Regions from separate parts of the Sporosarcina sp. Y838 genome, predicted to be linked through region 3. Evidence: riboswitches for the same ligand, from Rfam matches in the RefSeq annotation. Region 3 holds a riboswitch; each other region holds the start of a gene.
The links. Region 3 has a riboswitch for thiamine pyrophosphate ahead of thiT (energy-coupled thiamine transporter ThiT). Riboswitches for the same ligand answer to the same signal wherever they lie in the genome.

Region 1 (2,204 bases), on a different contig from region 3:
AATGGTGTGTCCATCAGCGTCCATATCGACAATGAAAAAACCTTTTTTATGATGTTCTTCTGAAATCGAATATTTCATCGGCGAACCTGCAAAACGGACTGACTCATTCAATACATAATGCGCCTGATGCAAATGACCAAGTGCCGTGTAATGGAACGGTTCAAAAAGATGTGCCGATACGTATTCCGCACCGCCAATCGCGAGTGGCCGTTCCGAATCACTTGTGTTGTCTTCGCTTTCTCCATGAGGTGTTACAAACGCATGTCCAACAAAAACGTGTCGCGCACTATTTGACATCTGGGAGCGAATCCCTTCTATCACTTTTTTCATCGCGTCATTATGATTCGCAATCGTTTCATCTCCATGTATATGTTTCACGACGGAAGGATCTGCAAATGGAACCAGGTGAAAATGGACTTCGCCGAATTCATCCGTCAAAACGACCGGCTCAATAACTTTCGTCAGTTGACCGGCTATATGATAACCGTTTGCTCGCATCAATCCGCTGCCAAAATGGAGACGCCCAGGACTATCATGGTTACCGCTAATAGCGAGGACCGGCGTCCCTAGTTCTATGGTGATTCGTTCGAGCACTTCATCGAGCAACGCAATGGCTTCTGTTGGCGGTACTGCCCGGTCATACAAATCCCCTGCGATGACGACCGCATCGGGCTTCTCCTCTATGATTGCCTCTATAAATTGGTCAAGAACATACCGTTGTCCGTCTGTCATGTAAATGCCTTGAACAAGCTTACCTAAATGCCAGTCTGCAGTATGGAAAAACTTCACTGTCATTTCCCCTTTCAATGATCTTTTCTACTACTTTACAGGACAAACCGAGAAAAATGAAACATGCATTCCTTTTTTCAATTCCAAAATTAAGGTTGACCTCCCAATTTTTCTATGCTTATATTAGAGATGAATCCAATTTCATAAGATCCACCGCTAGGGGTGCTCTAACAGAGCTGAGAGAGGCATGTGTCTTGACCCTTATAACTTGAACTGGTTAATACCAGCGTAAGGAAGAGGTGCTGACACAATATTTCTGCCAGTCTGTTTTTGCAGATACAATTGACAGTCTACAACCCACTTCTTTTTCAAGGAGTGGTTTTTTTGGTTGGCTATCAATTTTAGGGAGTGTTGGAGAGATGAAGTTTACTGACCGCTTACTGGAAAAAATAACACCAATTTGGAGACAGAATCACAGCCATCCGTTCGTTCAAGGGATTGGCAATGGTACCCTAGACCCCGATAAATTTAGATTCTACATGGTACAAGATTATTTATATTTGATTGATTATGCAAAAGTTTTTGCAATTGGTGCTGTAAAAGCCGACGACTTGGAAACAATGGGCAAGTTCGCTACGCTACTTGATGGCACACTGAATACAGAAATGGCACTACATCGTAGTTATGCGCTCCGGTTCGGTATTTCTGAACATGAACTAGAAAATGCAAAGCCCTCTCCTATCGTGCTTGCCTATACGCACTACATGTTACATGTCAGCCAAAACGGTACTGTCGCCGAAGTTATGGCTGCACTTCTTCCATGCGCGTGGAGTTACTGGGAAATAGGTAAAGAGCTAAATGCGATTCCAGGTGCAGCTGAACATCCGTTATACGGTGATTGGATACGCATGTATTCGTCCGAAGATTTCGGCGACCTCGCAATCTGGTGTATCGATTTGATGAATAAATCTGCAGAAGGAAAACCTGAACATGAACTATTAAAGCTCGAAGAAATCTTCCTTAATACAACTCGCTATGAATATATGTTTTGGGATATGGCCAATACGAAACAGATGTGGCCCGAGGTTGAAAACTCCAATGTTATCGTTTGACAATGTATCATTCGCTTATCATTCAAGCAACAACATACTGGAAAATCTATCATTTAATGTACTACCCGGTGAATTCATTTCAATAATCGGGGTTAGTGGTTCCGGTAAAAGTACCATCTTCCGACTTGTAACAGGATTAGATGAACCTACTTCTGGCACCATTTCACTCGATGGGGTTCAAAACAACCGCCGCCTTGGTAGCGTCGGTTATATGCCGCAGCAGGATTTGCTTCTGCCTTGGCGCACGATTTTAGAAAATGCATGTCTCCCACTTGAACTAAAAGGGATGAAACAGCAGTCTGCAAGCAATCAGGTATTACCGTTATTAAAGGAGTTCGGTCTTGGCGGTACAGAAAAAAAATA
Region 2 (2,204 bases), on a different contig from region 3:
GGATATTGTTTTGTCACGGCCCAGTGACGCTCTAAATCTTGTAGCCCGGCAATTACTTTCATCATCTTCTCAATCGCACTGGCCCCATTAATGTTTCCGCCCGCATGAAGCATACTCATCCTCATTGCATCATGGTAAACTTCCTCACTTTTAATCGTTATCCAGCCGGTTATTACACCGCCCTGGCCATGAATTTGGCGATTGCTACTATCGACGACGAGTGCAAAGTCTGCTGTATAGCCTTTTTCCATACACGAAAGTGTTCCAGCTTCTCCTGCTTCCTCCCCAATGACAGTCTGAATCTGCAAATCACCTTTCAGTTCCACACCTAGTTCGTTTAATAATTTTACGGCTAGTAAAGTCGCTGCCACTGCACCTTTCATATCGGAAGTTCCTCGTCCATATGCATTTCCATCTTTAGTTGTCAGTTTAAAGACAGGCACAGTCCATTCTGTTTCATCCCTAACTTCCGCAACATCAATATGACCATTAATGAGTAAGCTGTTAAACAGAGCTCCATCTGTCCCTTTTTTTATGCCTACCACGTTTGGATCACCAGGGAACACATCCCAACTGGCTGTATCGAATTTTTCTAGTTTTAAAAACTCTTGAATATACTGCTGCACCCCGGCTGTATTTCTTGCGGGAGGGCTGATTGTCGGAAAACTAACTAGATCTGCAAGTAATTGCAATAACTCCTCTTGACGTTCATCAACCAAGTTGCTAATACTATTTTCCATTTCAATCATCCATTCTTTATTTAATGTTTAGTAAAGTAAATCCATACTTGATAGATTGCAATATTGAATTCGGTGCATTAACAGAGCGAATGCGCCGAAGCGTGTATGATGGGAAATCCCTAGTTCATTGAATTTGCGATGGAACAGAAAACAGCCGCCTTCCATAATCGGAAAGCGGCTGTTTTCTACGTAGTTACATTCATTTGATGTAGAGTCCAGTTGCTTCCCTACGCTAGCATAAACTAGATCAGGTTCGAAGGGTTTACATGCATCATGTGTCTCAGCCAAATTGGCTCCCCTAGCAGACTTCTATTCAATTCGTGTTTTCTTTATGATTAAGCCAAGAACGAGGTTCATAATGCATCCTTTCGTTCTTCCTCTTCAGGAAGATATTGCGTTAATCCAATATTACGCTATCCGTTCTTTATTTTCGTTGTGTATCCTAACTGTTCATTAGATAAAAACGATGCTTTGGAAGCAATCTCCACAAGTTGCATAACTTCATTTTTCGCCCAATGGCTATTTGGAATATCCGTAAATTTTGCGGCAGTCGTGACTTCTACTTGTTTAACAGCTTGAACTTCCGCCTCGTTAGTTGCTAATACAACAGTAGCTGACGTTGGTAAAGCCACTATTAAGGTCAAAGCCAAAAAAAGTATGTGCTTTTTCTTCATGTTTATTTAAAGTCCTCCACTAGTTCATATTAATAACATAATAGTTATAGTTAACTATAATTACAACACTTTTGGATACTATTTTGGGATTCCTCCACAGGTGTCTGCTGAGATTATGACACCGGTGCCAACACCATAGCAATTCGGAAAAATAGCAAATCAATGAAGATGAGACACCAGTCTATAATCATTGACCTTGGTTACTCCTGAGTGTTAGGGTTTGCTATTGCCAACTCATTCGGCAAACTACAAAGGAGGAATTGCAATGACACAATTGATACAACAGGAAATTCATCTAGCAAATCGGCCCAATGGAATGCCTACCAAAGAAGACTTTACCTTTGTAAAAAGTTCAGTTCCCTCACCAAAAGTGAATGAAATTTTAGTACGGACACTTTATTTGTCTGTAGATCCATACATGCGTGGAAGAATGCGAGATGCCAAGTCATATATAGCTCCATTTGAATTGAATAAGGTCATTTCTGGGGGTGTCGTGGGTGAGGTGATTGAATCCAAGTCGGACGCCTTCAAACAAGGTGATGTAATTACTGGAAATCTCAGCTGGGCTGAATATACCGTAGCCACTGAAAATGAAATTCGCAAAATAGACCCTAAGTTGGCACCTATTTCAACACATTTAGGTATTCTCGGTTTGACAGGTTTAACTGCATATTTTGGATTGCTTGATATCGGAAAACCTCAAGAAGGTGAAACAGTCGTCGTTTCTGGTGCTGCCGGGGCCGTTGGTTCAGCAGTTGGACAAATCGCGAAAATCAAAGGGGCAAAAGTA
Region 3 (2,204 bases):
CTTTTCTATATCATACTATATCATAATAAACAGAACAAAAAAGTCTACAAACCATAAAAATGTTTGTAGACCATCTTATTATCTTCTTGGTTTTAATGTACCTGATGTTTTTTTATTTGACATGGCTTTTTTCACAACCGGGTAGATAATGGGCGCCCATTTCATAGCGGTTTTTAAAAGTTTTCCAATTTTCATAAATAATCACTCCTAGTGAAAGCATATATTTATCATTTTCCCGAAATAGAGGTTTAGTAAACATTCATCTCAATACCTTAACACCTTGAAAAACATTCCATACTAGAATGGCCATAAGCAGTAGTCCATAGATAAGCATGAATAAGAATGGCGTAAGTTGCCAAAATCCGAAGTTTGTGCTCGGCATTCCATTGATACTTTCCGTAAAGGAAAACATTGAAAAAGAAAATATGACAATTGTAGCAATAAGGAGGATGACAGGAACAAGGTGTGAAACTAAAGAACGTTTTGCATGGGATTTCACTTCTCGATCATCTGTAACAAAATAAACAATGATGGGAAGAAGCAAAGGGGAGAAGAAGACACTAAAATAGCATAGAGCAGCTAATAGTTTACTGTTTGTCATGTAGATTCCTCCGTTCAACTTTTACTATATAGGAAAATCACTATGTTTGTTAATCATCTTGCTTATAGGATTACCCTCCTATACAATGAAATAGACATTTGAATAACTTTAACCACAAGGGGTGCCTGTTTTGGCTGAGATTGGACATGAAGTTCTGACCCTTAGAACCTGTAAGATTATTCTTGCGTAGGAATGTGGATGGAAACTGACATATTTGATGTCCCATTCTATCCGGGATGTCTTTTTTTTATGCCCACATCCTACGCTACAACTAGGTAGGAGGAGAATTTGAGATGGATAGGAAAAGACTTCAATTATTACTTGAGGTTGCTATTTTAGGAGCAATTTCTTTTGTTCTAGATAAAATCGGATTTTCAATGCCTCAAGGCGGATCGGTTACGTTGTCAATGCTACCGGTAGTTGTTATGGCATTCCGTTGGGGAATTGCAGGGGGTATGCTTACAGGTTTTGTAAGTGGACTGCTGCAGTTGGTAACAGGGGGCTATGTATTAAACCCTGTTCAAGCGGCGCTCGATTATTTCGTGGCTTATGCCGTTGTGGGTCTGGCAGGCGTAACACTAGCTTGGCTGTTAAGTAGTAAAACGAAAGGTAAGAAAGGTTCAGTGGTTGCCGCAATCGTCATTGGGACAATCATAGGGGGGCTTCTCCGATACCTGATTCACTTCATCGGTGGCATTGTGTTCTTTGCTTCCTATGCGCCTGAAGGACAGCCTGTCTGGTTATATTCTCTTGTTTATAACGCTTCCTATATGATCCCTGCAATTATATTGACGGCAATCGTTGCATCCATATTATTTACTACAGCACCCAGGCTACTTGAGCCTAAATAAGAAACCGCCGTCCTTCCTTATGGAAGAATGGCGGTTTCTTATTTGGTTGCAAGCGATTTTCTATTGATGACCATGAAGCCGATAATGGTGGCTGCAAGAAACAGAGCTGCGGTAGTAACAAATAACTCATTTATACCATTTTTTACAGCGATACCGATAAATACCCAAACAAAGACGAGAGCTAGAGAAATATCTGCATAATGGTATAGGTAATGAAGAGCAATTGCAGTAGCAATGGTCAAGTAAATGACGGTCCATAATGGGGTACTTAATCCCAATCCACTCCACTCATGCAAAGTGAGGACATAACTGATATTTGTAATTGCTGCGACAAAAGTCCATCCAAGATAGACTGCAATTGGAACCCTACCGAAAAAGGAATTATCTTTTTTGGAGTAGGTAAAATAAATGGACAATAGCGCTAACAGAAGTCCTAATATGATAACAATCGTCCATTCAAAATAACCGAAATGCCAAAGTAGAATCCAAGCGACATTAAAAAGACAGCTGATTACAAAAAAAACTGCTCTACGGTTGAACAATGCGTGTTCAACGTTTGCCTTATTCCGTATGAAGCCATATAACCAGAAAGCCATTAGCATATATATAACTGCCCATATTGAAAAGACATAATCAGCTGGTGTAAATAATACCGGTAAACTATTTGAGATTTCACCAGTTGTTTTTCCATTGATAGGTAATATATTTGCAGTTGCGTTGACAACAATAACTGCAATGAGTGAAAGTACCAT
Region 4 (2,204 bases), on a different contig from region 3:
CCTTCATCTAAAATATGATAATGGGGAATCTTCAAGAGAGGCCATGTCGCGGATATGCGATGTAATTGATGAACTAGGTGAGGATTCAAAAACGGTGCTCGTAACGCACGGGAATTTGATGGCATTGTTGTTAAGATGCCATGATGAACACTTTGGTTTTGAAAAGTGGCAAGCACTAACCAATCCAGATGTCTACGTCGTTCACATTAATGACGAAGCCACAACCTTGGAACGACTTTGGAGTAACAAAAGCGGAGGTCGCCTGCAAGACGCGACGAGCACATGACAAGACTGCGAAGCGGCGCACTATGCCGCACAGCGGGCTTGACATGTGACCTCGAGCGTCTGGCGACCGGAGACTGGAGTAACAAAAGCGGAGGTCGCCTGCAAGACGCGACAAGCACATGACAAGACTGCGAAGCGGCGCACTATGCCGCACAGTGGGCTTGACATGTGACCTCGAGCGTCTGGCGACCGGAGACTGGATGAAACAAAAGCGGAGGTCGCCTGCAAGACGCGACAAGCACACGACAAGCCTGAGAAGCGGTGCATTATGTCCTGTCCAGCAATGAAAAAAACAGGCCGATGGAGTCTTGGCCTGTTTGGTAGTTTGTTATGTTAACCCACTGTAAGACTAGTAACAATGACTAGTGCGATAATAACGAGTGCCCCCAAAAAACTGAACCACATGGATCGGTCGGGATTATTCGGTCTGCTGTCTGCTTTATGCATACAAATGCGCCTTCTTTCGATATTGTATTTTTAATTATACGCCTCCTGGTCTATTAAAGAAGTAAACACGCTCCGAAATAATATACTTATCAGTCTTCTTAGGTCAGGTATGGTACACTAAATACAAAGCTAAATAGTTCAACAACCACTGGGGGAGCCTTTTTTAAGGCTGAGACGTGCATGGATGCGCGGACCCTTGGAACCTGATCCGGATTATACCGGCGTAGGAAAGTGGGTACGCCTTTTAGCACCATTTAAATGGCCAGCCGCTTCCTAACGTCATCGGAAAGCGGCTTTTTAATATATATAAAAGGATGGCGAATTGAATGGTACAAGTGGCATTGACAATTGCGGGATCGGATAGTGGTGGCGGTGCGGGTATTCAAGCGGACTTGAAGACGTTTCAGGAATTGGGTGTTTTCGGTACGTCAGCACTGACAGCAGTTACCGCGCAAAACACTTTTGGCGTTTCGGCGATTCAACCAATTGAATTGAACATCATTGAAGCGCAAATAAAGGCGGTAATGGAAGACTTCGAAGTCACAGCCATTAAGACGGGAATGTTATTTTCTTCAGAAATAATTCATACAGTGGCAGATGCTCTTCGTTTGAATAGAATTCCGCTGGTTATCGACCCAGTGATGATTGCAAAAGGCGGTGCTTCATTATTAAAAGATGAAGCGGTTATTGCGTTAAAAACCGTTCTGGTACCGCTTGCGGCCATTGTAACGCCAAATATCCCGGAAGCGGAAGTAATTGCGGGAATGGAGATAAAGTCTGATGCGGATATGGATGAAGCGGCGAAACGTATATTGGCTTTGGGTGCTCGTGCAGTCCTCATTAAAGGGGGGCACCGTCAAGAAGCGTTATTCGCTGAAGATTTGTTTATGGGAGCGGATGGAGAACGATTTTCAGTTCGCTCGCCTTGGGTAGATACGAAAGATACGCACGGAACGGGGTGCACCTATTCTGCCGCACTGACAGCTTTTCTCGCAAATGGGGAACCCGCTGCGAAGGCGGTGGTTTCTGCAAAATGTTTCATCCACGCGGCTATTGAAGATGGACTAGGAATTGGTGGAGGTCACGGCCCTACGAATCACTGGGCGTATGGGCGACGTGAAAAAAAGGTACTTGAAGGGGTTGTAGTGAATGGATAAGCGGACTGTAAATCTCTATTTCATCATGGGAACTATGAATTTGGCAGGACTCGACCCACTGTTCGTATTGGAAGAGGCGCTAAAAGGTGGTATCACATGTTTTCAGTTACGTGAAAAGGGGCATGGTGCTTTACGGGGTGAAAAACTGAAGTCTTTTGCTATCTCGTGTAAGCAATTGTGCGGACAATATAATGTGCCGTTCATCGTCAATGATGATTTGGATCTGGCAATTGAGATAGAGGCGGATGGTGTCCATCTTGGACAGGAAGACGGAGATATTATTGCGGTGCGCAAGAGGGTCGGCGAAGGCATGCT

Region 1: linked by a shared signal. The riboswitch ahead of tenA (thiaminase II) and the one ahead of thiT (energy-coupled thiamine transporter ThiT) in region 3 are both predicted to bind thiamine pyrophosphate.
Region 2: linked by a shared signal. The riboswitch ahead of AC1TO4_RS12300 (acetylornithine deacetylase) and the one ahead of thiT (energy-coupled thiamine transporter ThiT) in region 3 are both predicted to bind thiamine pyrophosphate.
Region 4: linked by a shared signal. The riboswitch ahead of thiD (bifunctional hydroxymethylpyrimidine kinase/phosphomethylpyrimidine kinase) and the one ahead of thiT (energy-coupled thiamine transporter ThiT) in region 3 are both predicted to bind thiamine pyrophosphate.

The regions. Positions count from the first base shown of each region.
Region 1 is NZ_JBXCJD010000005.1:211,191-213,394, forward strand. It holds gene AC1TO4_RS09295 (exonuclease SbcCD subunit D) at 1-789, opposite strand, end outside; TPP riboswitch at 938-1,041, shown strand; gene tenA (thiaminase II) at 1,149-1,841, shown strand; gene AC1TO4_RS09305 (ABC transporter ATP-binding protein) at 1,828-2,204, shown strand, end outside.
Region 2 is NZ_JBXCJD010000008.1:26,145-28,348, reverse strand. It holds gene AC1TO4_RS12300 (acetylornithine deacetylase) at 1-740, opposite strand, end outside; TPP riboswitch at 948-1,050, opposite strand; gene AC1TO4_RS12295 (hypothetical protein) at 1,154-1,414, opposite strand; gene AC1TO4_RS12290 (NADP-dependent oxidoreductase) at 1,680-2,204, shown strand, end outside.
Region 3 is NZ_JBXCJD010000010.1:44,318-46,521, forward strand. It holds gene AC1TO4_RS13310 (hypothetical protein) at 79-195, opposite strand; gene AC1TO4_RS13315 (magnetosome magnetite crystal formation protein family) at 260-601, opposite strand; TPP riboswitch at 709-811, shown strand; gene thiT (energy-coupled thiamine transporter ThiT) at 895-1,452, shown strand; gene AC1TO4_RS13325 (tryptophan-rich sensory protein) at 1,491-2,204, opposite strand, start outside.
Region 4 is NZ_JBXCJD010000004.1:146,452-148,655, reverse strand. It holds gene AC1TO4_RS07320 (histidine phosphatase family protein) at 1-286, shown strand, start outside; TPP riboswitch at 873-979, shown strand; gene thiD (bifunctional hydroxymethylpyrimidine kinase/phosphomethylpyrimidine kinase) at 1,059-1,889, shown strand; gene thiE (thiamine phosphate synthase) at 1,882-2,204, shown strand, end outside.